2 regions of the Pseudomonas sp. LF020 genome follow, and region 2 is predicted to be linked to the other one. Evidence: predicted binding sites of a transcription regulator. Region 2 holds the regulator's gene; the other holds the start of a gene.

Region 1 (5,230 bases), on a different contig from region 2:
GCGTTTCTCGCTGGATGATTTTGGCACCGGTTTCTCCTCGTTCGTGCACCTCAACAGTCTGCCGATCACCTTGCTGAAGATCGACAAAAGCTTTGTCGGCGGCATGGAGCAGCGCGAAGAGAATCGCAAACTGGTGCACGCGATGATCAACCTCGCGCACAACCTGCATCTGGAAGTGGTGGCCGAAGGGGTGGAAACACCGGAGCAACTTGAACTGCTGCGCGGGTTTGGCTGTGATCAGGTGCAGGGGTATCTGATCAGCCGGCCGTTGCCGTTGGCGGAACTGGTGGAGTACCTGACGTTTGGTGCCAGCCAGCAAAGTCTGGTTGAGGCCATTTAAAAGATCGCAGCCTTCGGCAGCTCCTACACAGATCCCTGTAGGAGCTGCCGAAGGCTGCGATCTTTTGATCTTAATCTGCGCGAACAGCCTCAAACCTCTGTGACACAGGCTCCAGCCGAATCATCCGCTTCATCTTCCATTCAAACGCCAGCGTCAAACTCACCGCCGCACACGCCAACCCCAGCGCCAGCCCCCACCAGACGCCAGTCGGCCCCCAATGCAGGTGAAACGCCATCCACCACGCCGCCGGCGCGCCGATCAGCCAGTAGCAGCCGAGCCCGACCAGAAACGTGGTTTTCGCGTCTTTGAGCCCACGGATACAGCCCATGGCGATGGTCTGCGTACCGTCGAACAGCTCGAACCACGCGGCCACCGCCAACAGGCTTACGGCCAGACGAATCACCTCGGCAAACGCCGGGTCGTTATGGTCGAGGAACAGCCCGACCAGTTGATTCGGCAGCAGCCAGAACACCATGGCGAAACCCAGCATCACCACCGCACCAAAGACGATGCCGACCCGCCCGGACATCCGCGCATCGCTCAGTTGCCCGGCGCCGTAATGCTGGCCGACGCGCATGGTGATCGCATACGACATGCCCGCCGGCACCATGAACGCCACCGAAACGATCTGCAGGGCGATCTGGTGCGCGCCCAACTGCGTGCTGCCCATGGTGCCCATGCACAGCGCGGCGAAGGCGAACAAGCCGACCTCCACGGCGTAGGTGCCGCCAATCGGCAGGCCGAGGCGCCACAGTTCTTTCAGGTACTGACGATTTGGTCGCGACAGGCCGGCGCGCAATGGGTAGGCGTCGTAGGCCGGATGCCGGCGGATGTGCCAGGCCAGCGCCAGCGCCATGCAATTGGCCACAATCGCGGTGACCAGACCGATGCCGGTCAGCCCCAGTTTCGGCAGACCGAACATGCCGGTGATCAACGCGTAGTTGAGCAGGAAGTTGGCCACGGTGCCGCCGAGGCTGATGACCATTACCGGTGTCGCCCGGCCGATCGCACTGGTGAAGCCGCGCAGGGCCATGAAACTCAGATAGCCGGGCAGGGCGAAGGGCAGGGCGATGAGGAATTGCCCGGCGGCGTTGACGTTGGTTTCGGTCTGGCCGAACAGCAGCAACACCGGTTTCAGATTCCACAGCAGCAGCCCGGCGCCCAGCGCCATCAGCCACGCCAGCCACAACCCGGCCTGGGTCAGGCGTGCCGCGCCGATGATGTCGCCGGCGCCCTGACGGATCGCCACCAGGGTGCCGACCGCCGCGATCACGCCGATGCAGAAAATCGACACGAACGAATAGCTCGCCGCGCCAAGACCGCCACCGGCCAGCGCTTCGGGACTCAGGCGCGCCATCATCAGGGTGTCGGTCAGCACCATCAGCATGTGCGCCAACTGTGAAGCGATCAACGGCCCTGCCAGCCGCAGGATGGCCCAGAGTTCGGTACGCACGGGATGCTGCATGGTCATCACCATTCATAAAAAGAGGGAACAGGGAACCGTCGATTCTCGGCGCTTAAACGCTTTCGCACAAAGGGATAAAAAGGATGGGTGGCATGATTAAAACTCATCCTGAGCAGATTCTGCTAAGTTGGCCACAACCCGCTATAGGAGCTTTCTGAATGTCCCGTCGTCTTCCTCCCTTGTATGCCCTGCGCGCATTCGAAGCGGCGGCGCGGCACAGTTCGTTCACCCGCGCCGCCGAAGAGCTGTCGATTACCCAGAGTGCGGTGAGTCGGCACATTCGCACGCTTGAAGAGCATTTCGCCTGCAAGCTGTTTCATCGCAGCGGACGCAACCTGCAACTGACCGAGTCAGCGCGCATGCTGTTGCCGGGGATCCGTGACGGTTTTGCGGCCCTAGAGCGCGCTTGCAACACCTTGCGCGCCGAAGACGACATCCTGCGCATGAAAGCGCCGTCGACCCTGACCATGCGCTGGTTGCTGGCGCGGCTCAGTCGCTTTCGTCATCTGCAACCGGGCAACGAAGTGCAACTGACCAGCGCCTGGATGGATGTGGACTCGGTGGATTTCAACAATGAACCGTTCGACTGCGCCGTGCTGCTGAGTGACGGGCATTTTCCGCCGGACTGGGAGGCCAGCCTGTTGTTTCCGGAAGAGCTGATTCCAGTGGGTGCGCCGAATCTGCTGAATGACCAGCCGTGGGATGTCGCACGCCTGGCCTCCACCGAACTGCTGCACCCGACCCCGGACCGGCGCGACTGGCGCAGTTGGCTGGAGCACATGGGCCTGTCCGATCAGGTGTCGCTCAAGGGCGGGCAGGTGTTCGATACCCTGGAATTGGGCATGATCGCCGCCGCCCGAGGCTACGGTGTGTCGATGGGCGATCTGCTGATGGTCGCCGAGGATGTCGCGCAGGGACGCTTGAGTCTGCCGTGGCCGACTGCCGTCGCCAGCGGACTGAATTATTACCTGGTGTGGCCAAAAACCCGTCCGGGAGGTGAACGTTTGCGCCGTCTCAGCGACTTCCTGCAAGGCGAAGTGCGCGCCATGGCGTTGCCGGTGGTCAAGCGCTTGAGCTGAAACGTTCGAGCCCGCACAATGCCGGCCTCGGGCCATAACCCCGCTATTTACTCAAGTATTCGCATTCACCGCCGAAAATGAGCATGTGGAACCGCCGTGCCGGTTGCCACGATTCACCCCCATTATTAGAACATTCCGAGCAATTGCTGCGATCAGGGAGGATCCGGTGGCTCGGCCAGGAGCTGTCCATGTCTCAACCTCGTGCCCGGATCGCCTCGCAGCTGGGTCTTGCGCTCGCCGTGATTCTTGCGATTGTCATCAGTGGCAGTACGGTGTTCGCCCTGCGTTCGCTGGATACCGCCAACCTTGCCACCCGTGAAGAACACCTCGCCAGTGAGGCGCGACTGCTGGCCGACCAGTTGAGTACCTTCCACGGCACGCTGCGCGAAAGCACCCAGCGTCTGAGCGGGTTGTTCGAAAAGCGCTTCAGTGCCGGCCTGAGCATTCACCCGGATGAACCGGTGAGTGTCGCTGGCACCCAGACGCCGGGCCTGCACCTGGGCAGCGAAGTGTTGAACAACAACTTCAAGGAAGTCGACGAGTTCAAGCAGATGACCGCTGGGGTCGCCACCCTGTTCGTGCGCAGCGGCGAAGACTTCGTCCGCGTCAGCACTTCCCTGACCAAGCAGGACGGCACTCGTGCGATCGGCACCTTGCTCGACCACGCCCACCCGGCCTATGCGAAGTTGATGGCAGGCCAAGGTTATGTCGGTCGCGCCTTGCTGTTCGACCGCTCCTACATGACTCAGTACACGCCAGTGCTCGACGGCAGCGGCAAGGTGATTGCGGTGCTGTTCGTCGGCTTCGACTACACCGATGCGCAGAACGCCCAGTTCGCCAACCTCAAGCGCTTCCGTATCGGTCAGAACGGTTCGCTGGCGTTGCTCGATGAGCAAAACAAATGGCTGGTCGCCCCGGCCGGTGTGCAAGCGCTGGATCAGGCCGTTCCGGTGATCAAGCGGCTGGCGGCGAAACCGGGCAAGGGTGAGTTCTGGAGCGACACCGCTGAAGACTTCTACAGCATTGCCGTACCGTTCGACGGCGGGCCGTGGTCGGTGGTGGCGAGCATGCCGAAAGCCGAGATTCGCGCGGTGACCTGGAGCGTCGGCACCCAACTCGCCATCGGCAGCCTGCTGGCGATGCTGATCGCGGTGGGGGCGGCGATGTGGCTGCTGCGCAGCAAGCTGCAACCGCTGGGCGACCTGGTGCGTCAGGCCGAAGCGCTGGGCGCCGGTGATCTGAGCGTGCGCCTGAACGTAGCGAGCAACGACGAAATCGGTCAGCTGTCGCGCGCGTTCAACCAGATGAGCCAGGCGCTGTCGACGATGGTCGAGCACATCCGTCGTTCTTCGGAAGAGGTCAACAGCCGCGCACAGGCGCTGTCCGGTTTGTCCGGCGGCGCGTACGAAGGCATGGAACAGCAGTCCGGCGAAATCACCAGCATGGCCGGCGCAGTTGAAGAGTTCAGCGCCACCTCGCTGAACATCGCCGACAACATGGGCGCGACCCAGCGTCTGGCCCAGGAAAACGCTCAGCAAACGCAGATCGGTCGCAGCTCGATGGAAGAAGCGTCGTCCTCGCTGGAGCAAATCGCTGGCGCATTGAACACCACGGCCACCGTGATCAACACCCTCGGTCAGCGCTCCCAGGAAATCGGCGGCATTGTCAGCGTGATCACCTCGATCGCCGAACAGACCAACCTGCTGGCGCTCAACGCGGCCATCGAAGCAGCGCGTGCTGGTGAACAGGGCCGTGGTTTTGCCGTGGTCGCTGATGAGGTGCGTAACCTGGCTTCGCGCACCCGTCAGGCCACTGATGAAATTTCCGGGATGATTCACAGCATCCAGCAGGAAACCGGCAACGCCATCAGCACCATGGAGCAGGGCAACCTGCTGATGCAGGAAGGCCTGTCGCGTAACGCCAATGTTGCCTCGGCGCTGGCGCGGATCGACGAGCAGAGCCGCTCGGCGGGGCAGCAGTTTGCCGCGATTACAACGGCGACGCAGGAGCAGAGCAGTACCGCCACCTTGCTCAGCAGCAATCTGCAGAGCATTGCGCTGGCCAACAGTGAGCAGCGTGAGGTGGTGTCGAACCTCGCGGTCACCGCCAAGGAGCTGGAGAAGCTGGCGGCGGACTTGCGTTCCGAGGTTGATCGCTTCCGTTGATACAGCCTTGATATAGCTTTCGCGAGCAAGCTCGCTCCCACAGTTTCCGGCGTGAATCACAGATTCTGTGAACACCCGAGATCCCTGTGGGAGCGAGCTTGCTCGCGAATGGATCCCCGCCAATTCTTGGTAAATCACACGATCGCAAGCTCCATTGCACTTGCTGAAACGTTTCCGCAGC
Region 2 (7,218 bases):
CAGTTCCAGGTTGATCTCTTTCTTGAGCTGACGCGCGAGGTCGCGAACCAGACGCGGGAAGCGCCCGAAGACCTTCTTGATCGGCTGCATCCGGGTCTTCATCACCGCGGTCTGCAAGTCAGCCGTGACCACGTCGAGGTTCGACACGGCCTTGGACATGGCTTCGTCGCCGCTGTTGAGACCCAGGCGCACCAGACGGTTACGCACCAGCACCAGTTCGCCGACCATGTTCATGATTTCGTCGAGACGCGCGGTATCGACCCGCACGGTGGTCTCGGCTTCGCTCGCCGGTTTTTCCGGTGGCGGCGCCGCGGCAGCGCGGGCAGGGGCCGGTGCAGCAGCAGCGGCGGCCGGTTTTGGCGCTTCGGCCTTCGGCTCAGGCTTGGGTGCAGCCTTCGGCGCAGCGGCTGGAGCGGCTGGAGCGGCAGCAGCCTTGGCGGCAGATGCAGCCACGGTCGATGCGGTGCTCGCAGCAGCGGCGCCAACGTCGGTGAACTTGCCTTTGCCGTGCAATTCGTCGAGCAGCGATTCGAATTCGTGATCGCTGATCAGATCGCTGCCGGCAGCGGCGGCCGCCGGTGCGGCAGGCGCAACCGGTGCCGAGGCGATCGCCGACTCCAGCGCTTCCACGGCAAAGTTGCCCTTGCCATGCAACTGATCGAGCAGTGCTTCGAATTCGTCGTCGGTGATGTCCGAGCTATCGCCCGCCGCCGGTGCCGCCGCAGCGGCCGCCGTCGGTGCCACGGCGTCCGGCGCGAACTGGCCTTTGCCGTGCAACTGATCGAGCAAGGACTCGAATTCAGCGTCGGTGATTTCATCGCTGGCGGCCGCATCGGCAACCGGCGCAGATGCCACAGCAATCGGCGCTTCGGCTTCGGCCTTGACGGCGTTCAGCGAATCGAGCAGCTGTTCGAATTCGTTATCGGTGATGTCGCCCGAATCGCTCGAATCGCCTTCGACGACCAGCTCTTCGATCATCTCGGCCACCGGCGAAGCCGGGGCTTCGTCAGCCGATTGCGGTTCGGCCAGACGCGCCAGCGCGGCCAGCAGTTCCGGGGTAGCGGCAGTGATCGGTGCACGTTCACGGACTTCGCTGAACATGCTGTTCACCGCGTCCAGTGCTTCAAGCACCACGTCCATCAGTTCTGCATCAACGCGACGCTCACCCTTGCGCAGGATGTCGAACACGTTTTCGGCGATGTGACAGCACTCCACCAGCTCATTGAGCTGAAGGAAGCCGGCGCCCCCTTTTACAGTGTGGAAACCGCGAAAAATTGCGTTGAGCAGATCTGCGTCATCCGGGCGGCTTTCCAGCTCGACCAGTTGTTCGGACAGTTGCTCAAGAATCTCGCCGGCCTCAACCAGGAAATCCTGAAGGATCTCTTCATCGGCGCCGAAGCTCATTAATGGGGTGCTCCTACAGGTCTAAAAACCTAAAACTCAAAATCCAAGGCTGGATAACAAATCGTCCACATCGTCCTGACCGGACACAACGTCTTCTCGTTTATCGGCATGAATCTGCGGACCTTCACCCTGCGAGAGATGTTTTTGTGGATCTTTTTCTGCAAGCATCGCGGCGCGGTCGTGTTCGATGCCCGCAAAGCGGTCCACCTGACTGGCCATGAGGACGAGTTTGAGCAAATTGCTTTCGACTTCGGTGACCAGTTGGGTCACACGCTTGATCACCTGACCGGTGAGGTCCTGATAATCCTGAGCCAGCAGGATGTCGTTCAGATTGCTCGACACCGCACGGTTGTCCGTGCTGCTGCGTGACAGAAAACCGTCGACCCGGCGCGCCAGCTCGCGGAACTCTTCAGCCCCGACCTCGCGACGCATGAAGCGGCCCCAATCGGTGCTCAGCGCCTGGGCTTCTTCAGCCAGGCCATTGACCACCGGCGTGGCGCTTTCCACCAGATCCATGGTGCGGTTGGCCGCGGCTTCGGTCAGCTTGACCACATAGCCCAGGCGTTCGGTGGCGTCGGTGATTTGCGACACTTCCTCGGCCTGCGGCATGTGCGGATCGATCTGGAAATTGACGATCGCACTGTGCAGTTCGCGTGTGAGCTTGCCCACTTCCTGATACAGGCCGCGGTCACGGGTCTGATTGAGCTCATGGATCAGTTGCACAGCGTCGCCGAACCTGCCTTTTTCAAGGCTCTCGACCAGTTCGACCGCGTGTTTTTTCAGGGTCGACTCGAAATCGCCCTGTGAAGATTCGTTATGCTCCATAGCTCCCCCGCGCGTCATCAGCCGATGCGTTCGAAAATCTTCTCGATTTTGTCTTTCAACGCCTGAGCCGTGAAAGGTTTGACCACGTAGCCGTTCACACCGGCCTGAGCGGCCTCGATGATTTGCTCGCGCTTGGCTTCAGCGGTCACCATCAGCACCGGCAGATGCTTGAGTTTTTCATCGGCACGCACGTGGCGCAGCAAGTCGATACCGGTCATGCCCGGCATGTTCCAGTCCGTTACCAGAAAGTCGATGCTGCCGCTGTTGAGCACCGGAATGGCGGTCGTGCCATCGTCGGCCTCGACGGTGTTGGTGAACCCGAGATCGCGCAGCAGGTTCTTGATGATCCGCCGCATCGTTGAGAAGTCATCAACGATGAGGATTTTCATGTCTTTGTTCAATTCGACCTCCAAGCAGTCTTAAACGCGCCCAGCACCTGGACGCGCCACTTCAATCAATCGGCGCAGCACTCGAAGACTGTCTGGAGCACAACAGAGCAAGACCGGTGCCGTTCATCACCGCACCAGCCTCGTTCGCAGTGTCCCCACACTGCCTTCAGCGCGCTCGCCACTCCCCCAAACGCCCCCGCAAACGGGCCGCGCACTGGCTGTGTAACTGGCTGACCCGCGATTCACTGACGCCAAGGACTTCACCGATTTCCTTGAGGTTCAGTTCTTCGTCGTAGTACAGCGCCAACACCAGTCGCTCACGCTCCGGCAAATTGGCAATCGCGTCCGCCAGCGCCGCCTGGAAGCGTTCATCTTCCAGATCGCGTGACGGCTCAAGATGAGCACTGGCGCCATCCTCGTGCAGCCCTTCGTGTTCGCCGTCCTGCAACAGGTCGTCGAAACTGAACAGCCGGCTGCCCAGGGTGTCATTCAAAATCCCGTAGTAATCGTCGAGACTCAATTGGAGTTCGGCCGCAACCTCGTGATCTTTAGCGTCACGGCCGGTTTTAGCTTCAATTGCGCGAATTGCGTCGCTGACCATACGGGTGTTGCGGTGAACCGAGCGCGGTGCCCAATCCCCTTTGCGCACTTCGTCGAGCATCGCGCCGCGGATTCGAATGCCCGCGTACGTTTCGAAACTGGCGCCTTTGCTGGCGTCGTATTTGGTCGAGACTTCGAGCAGGCCGATCATCCCGGCCTGAATAAGGTCTTCAACCTGCACACTCGCCGGCAAGCGTGCCAGCAGGTGATAGGCAATGCGCTTGACCAGTGGCGCGTAACGCTCGATCAACTCGTATTGCGCGTCACGTGCCGACTTCTTGTAGTAGTTCATACCGCTGGCGGTCATAACACAGGCCCTGCCGTTTGCTGCACGAGGCGCTCGACGAAAAACTCCAGGTGACCGCGCGGGTTGGCAGGCAGCGGCCAGGTATCGACCTTCTGCGCGATCGCCTTGAACGCCAGCGCGCACTTGGAACGCGGAAAGGCTTCATAGACCGCTCGCTGCTTCTGCACGGCCTTGCGCACGCTTTCGTCGTACGGCACCGCGCCGACGTATTGTAAGGCGACGTCGAGGAAGCGATCCGTGACCTTGGTCAACTTGGCGAACAGATTGCGCCCTTCCTGCGGGCTCTGCGCCATGTTGGCGAGGACGCGGAAGCGGTTCATGCCGTAGTCACGGTTGAGCAGTTTGATCAGCGCGTAGGCGTCGGTGATCGAGGTCGGCTCGTCGCAGACCACCAGCAACACTTCCTGGGCGGCGCGGACAAAACTGACTACCGAGTCACCAATACCCGCAGCGGTGTCGATCACCAGCACATCGAGGTTGTCGCCGATGTCGCTGAAGGCCTGAATCAGACCGGCATGTTGCGCCGGGCTCAGGTGCACCATGCTCTGGGTGCCGGAAGCGGCCGGCACGATGCGGATCCCGCCGGGCCCCTGCAACAACACGTCGCGCAGCTCACAGCGGCCTTCGATCACATCGGCCAGAGTACGTTTGGGGGTCAGTCCCAGCAGAACGTCAACGTTCGCCAGCCCCAGGTCAGCGTCCAGCAGCATGACCCGACGGCCAAGCTCTGCCAGCGCCAGAGACAAGTTCACTGACACGTTAGTCTTGCCGACGCCACCTTTGCCGCCGGTCACCGCGATCACCTGTACGGGATGCATGCTGCCCATGTTATTTCTTTACCTTGTCTTGCATAGACGGAGGCCACATTACTGGCTGCGCGTTCACAACCGGAACAATGCATGGCAGACCATCGATGTAGGTACAAAAACTGTTCATTACCTCAGCCAACCTGCTTGGTCGGGCTGTGATAGATATCAGCGAACATGTCAGCCATGGCTTCTTCGCTGGGTTCTTCCTGCATTTGCACGCTGACGGCGCGGCTGACCAGTTGATGACGGCGCGGCAGATGCAGATCATCCGGAATCCGTGGGCCGTCGGTCAGGTACGCGACCGGCAGTTCATGACTGATCGCCAGGCTCAACACTTCGCCAAGGCTGGCCGTCTCATCCAGTTTAGTCAGGATGCAGCCGGCTAGCCCGCAACGCTTGTAACTGTGATAAGCGGCGGTTAGAACCTGTTTCTGGCTGGTGGTTGCCAGCACCAGATAATTTTTTGAACGGATACCACGCCCGGCCAGACTTTCCAGTTGCATGCGCAGGGCCGGATCACTGGCCTGCAGGCCGGCGGTATCGATCAGCACCACGCGTTTGCGCAGCAGTGGGTCGAGCGCCTGCACCAGCGACTGGCCCGGATCGACGTGCGTTACCGGCACATTGAGAATCCGCCCCAGGGTCTTGAGTTGTTCCTGCGCGCCGATGCGGAAGCTGTCCATGCTCACCAGCGCGACATTCTGCGCGCCGTACTTGAGCACGTAGCGCGCCGCGAGTTTGGCCAGGGTGGTGGTCTTGCCCATGCCGGCCGGGCCGACCATGGCAATCACCCCGCCCTCTTCCAGCGGCTCGACTTCCGGTACGGCAATCATCCGCGCCAGGTGTGCGAGCAGCATGCGCCAGGCCTGACGCGGCTCCTCGATGTCGGTGATCATCGCCAGCAGATCGCGCGACAACGGCCCGGACAGACCGATGCGTTGCAGGCGGCGATACAGATTGGCTTGGGCCGGACGGCTGCCTTGCAGCTGATTCCAGGCCAGCGTGCCGAGCTGCACTTCCATCAGCTCACGCAGACTGTTCAATTCGAAACGCATCGAATCCAAAGCACGCGGATCGACACCAGCGGACGCCGGTGCAGGTGCCGGAGCCGGACGCGCCGGGGCGGAGTAAGTCGGTTCGCTCAACGGCTCGGCAGCGGTCAGCGGCAGGCCGGCCGTCAACGGCAGCCCGGCGAACAACTGGCGATTGGTGTTGCCGTCGGCTTCGCCACGCAGGCTCAGCTCGGCCTGGGCGGTGACGATGCGCGACTGGGTCTTGCGCAGCTCGTCCTCGAGTTCCATGTTCGGAACCCGTGGCGCCAGCGCCGACAATTTGTAATCCAGTGCCGCCGTCAGCTCGACACCGCCGGCAATGCGGCGGTTGCCAATGATGGCGGCATCAGCGCCCAGCTCATCACGAACCAGCTTCATGGCCTGACGCATATCGGCGGCAAAGAAACGCTTAACTTGCATAAACCACTACCTCAGCCGTTGGGCCCTACTGTCGCAACGATGGTCACTTGCTTGTTGTCCGGTATTTCCTGGTAGGCCAGCACGTGCAGCCCCGGGACTGCGAGGCGACCGAAACGCGAGAGCATCGCGCGGATCGGGCCTGCTACCAACAGGATCACCGGCTGACCTTGCATTTCCTGACGCTGCGCCGCTTCGATGAGCGAACGCTGCAGCTTCTCGGCCATGCTTGGCTCCAGCAGAACGCCCTCTTCAGAGCCTTGTCCTGCCTTCTGCAGACTATTGAGCAATATTTGTTCCAACCTTGGTTCCAAGGTGATCACAGGCAGCTCGGAGTCAGTGCCTACAATGCTTTGGACGATGGCGCGGGATACGCCGACGCGCACTGCGGCCACCAAGGCGGCGGTATCTTGACTCTTGGCGGCGTTGTTGGCGATAGCCTCGGCAATGCTGCGGATATCGCGCACCGGCACGTGTTCGGCCAGCAGCGCCTGCAACACTTTGAGCAGTTGCGACAGCGACACCACCCCCGGCACCAGTTCTTCAGCCAGTTTCGGCGAGCTTTTGGCCAGTAATTGCATGAGTTGCTGCACTTCCTCGTGGCCAATCAGCTCACTGGAGTGCTTGTACAGAATCTGGTTCAAGTGAGTTGCGACCACGGTACTGGCGTCGACCACGGTGTAACCGAGCGATTGTGCCTGCGCACGCTGACTGACTTCGATCCACACCGCCTCGAGGCCGAAAGCCGGATCTTTGGCGGTAATGCCGTTGAGCGTGCCGTAGACCTGCCCCGGGTTGATCGCCAGTTCGCGATCCGGGTAGATCTCGGCTTCGGCCAGGATCACGCCCATCAGGGTCAGGCGATAGGCGCTCGGCGCCAGATCGAGGTTGTCGCGAATGTGCACGGTCGGCATCAGGAAGCCCAGATCCTGCGAGAGCTTTTTGCGCACGCCCTTGATCCGCGCCAGCAACTGCCCGCCCTGATTGCGATCCACCAGCGGGATCAGGCGGTAACCGACCTCCAGGCCGATCATGTCGATCGGGGTCACGTCATCCCAGCCCAGCTCCTTGGTTTCCATGGCGCGGGCCGGCGACGGCAGCAGTTCCTGCTGACGCTGAACCTCTTGCAGCGCCTGCACCTTGGCGACGTTCTGCTTTTTCCAGAACAGGTACGCGCCACCGGCAGCCAGTGCGGCCATGCTCAGGAACGAGAAGTGCGGCATGCCCGGGACAAGGCCCATGACCGCCATCAAACCAGCGGCCACCGCCAGGGCTTTTGGCGAGGCGAACATCTGCCGGTTGATCTGTTTGCCCATGTCTTCCGAACCGGAAGCACGGGTCACCATGATCGCTGCCGCTGTCGATAACAACAGTGATGGCAATTGCGCCACCAAACCGTCACCGATGGTCAGCAA

What was found. Region 2 encodes FliA, which starts transcription of late flagellar genes. Its sites were predicted from a motif close to CTAAAGTTTNNNNNNNNNNNGCCGNTAA; they were not measured.
Region 1: a site for FliA is predicted at 2,935-2,962, ahead of ACU680_RS22175 (methyl-accepting chemotaxis protein). Genes of this name have one in related genera too.

The regions. Positions count from the first base shown of each region.
Region 1 covers NZ_JBRFIX010000010.1:32,324-37,553, reverse strand. Annotated here, with positions in the region: gene ACU680_RS22190 (putative bifunctional diguanylate cyclase/phosphodiesterase) at 1-340, shown strand, start outside; gene ACU680_RS22185 (NorM family multidrug efflux MATE transporter) at 411-1,805, opposite strand; gene ACU680_RS22180 (LysR substrate-binding domain-containing protein) at 1,964-2,884, shown strand; gene ACU680_RS22175 (methyl-accepting chemotaxis protein) at 3,073-5,049, shown strand.
Region 2 covers NZ_JBRFIX010000008.1:18,850-26,067, forward strand. Annotated here, with positions in the region: gene ACU680_RS18990 (chemotaxis protein CheA) at 1-1,404, opposite strand, end outside; gene ACU680_RS18995 (protein phosphatase CheZ) at 1,441-2,229, opposite strand; gene ACU680_RS19000 (chemotaxis response regulator CheY) at 2,247-2,618, opposite strand; gene fliA (RNA polymerase sigma factor FliA) at 2,785-3,525, opposite strand; gene fleN (flagellar synthesis regulator FleN) at 3,522-4,352, opposite strand; gene flhF (flagellar biosynthesis GTPase FlhF) at 4,466-5,806, opposite strand; gene flhA (flagellar biosynthesis protein FlhA) at 5,818-7,218, opposite strand, start outside.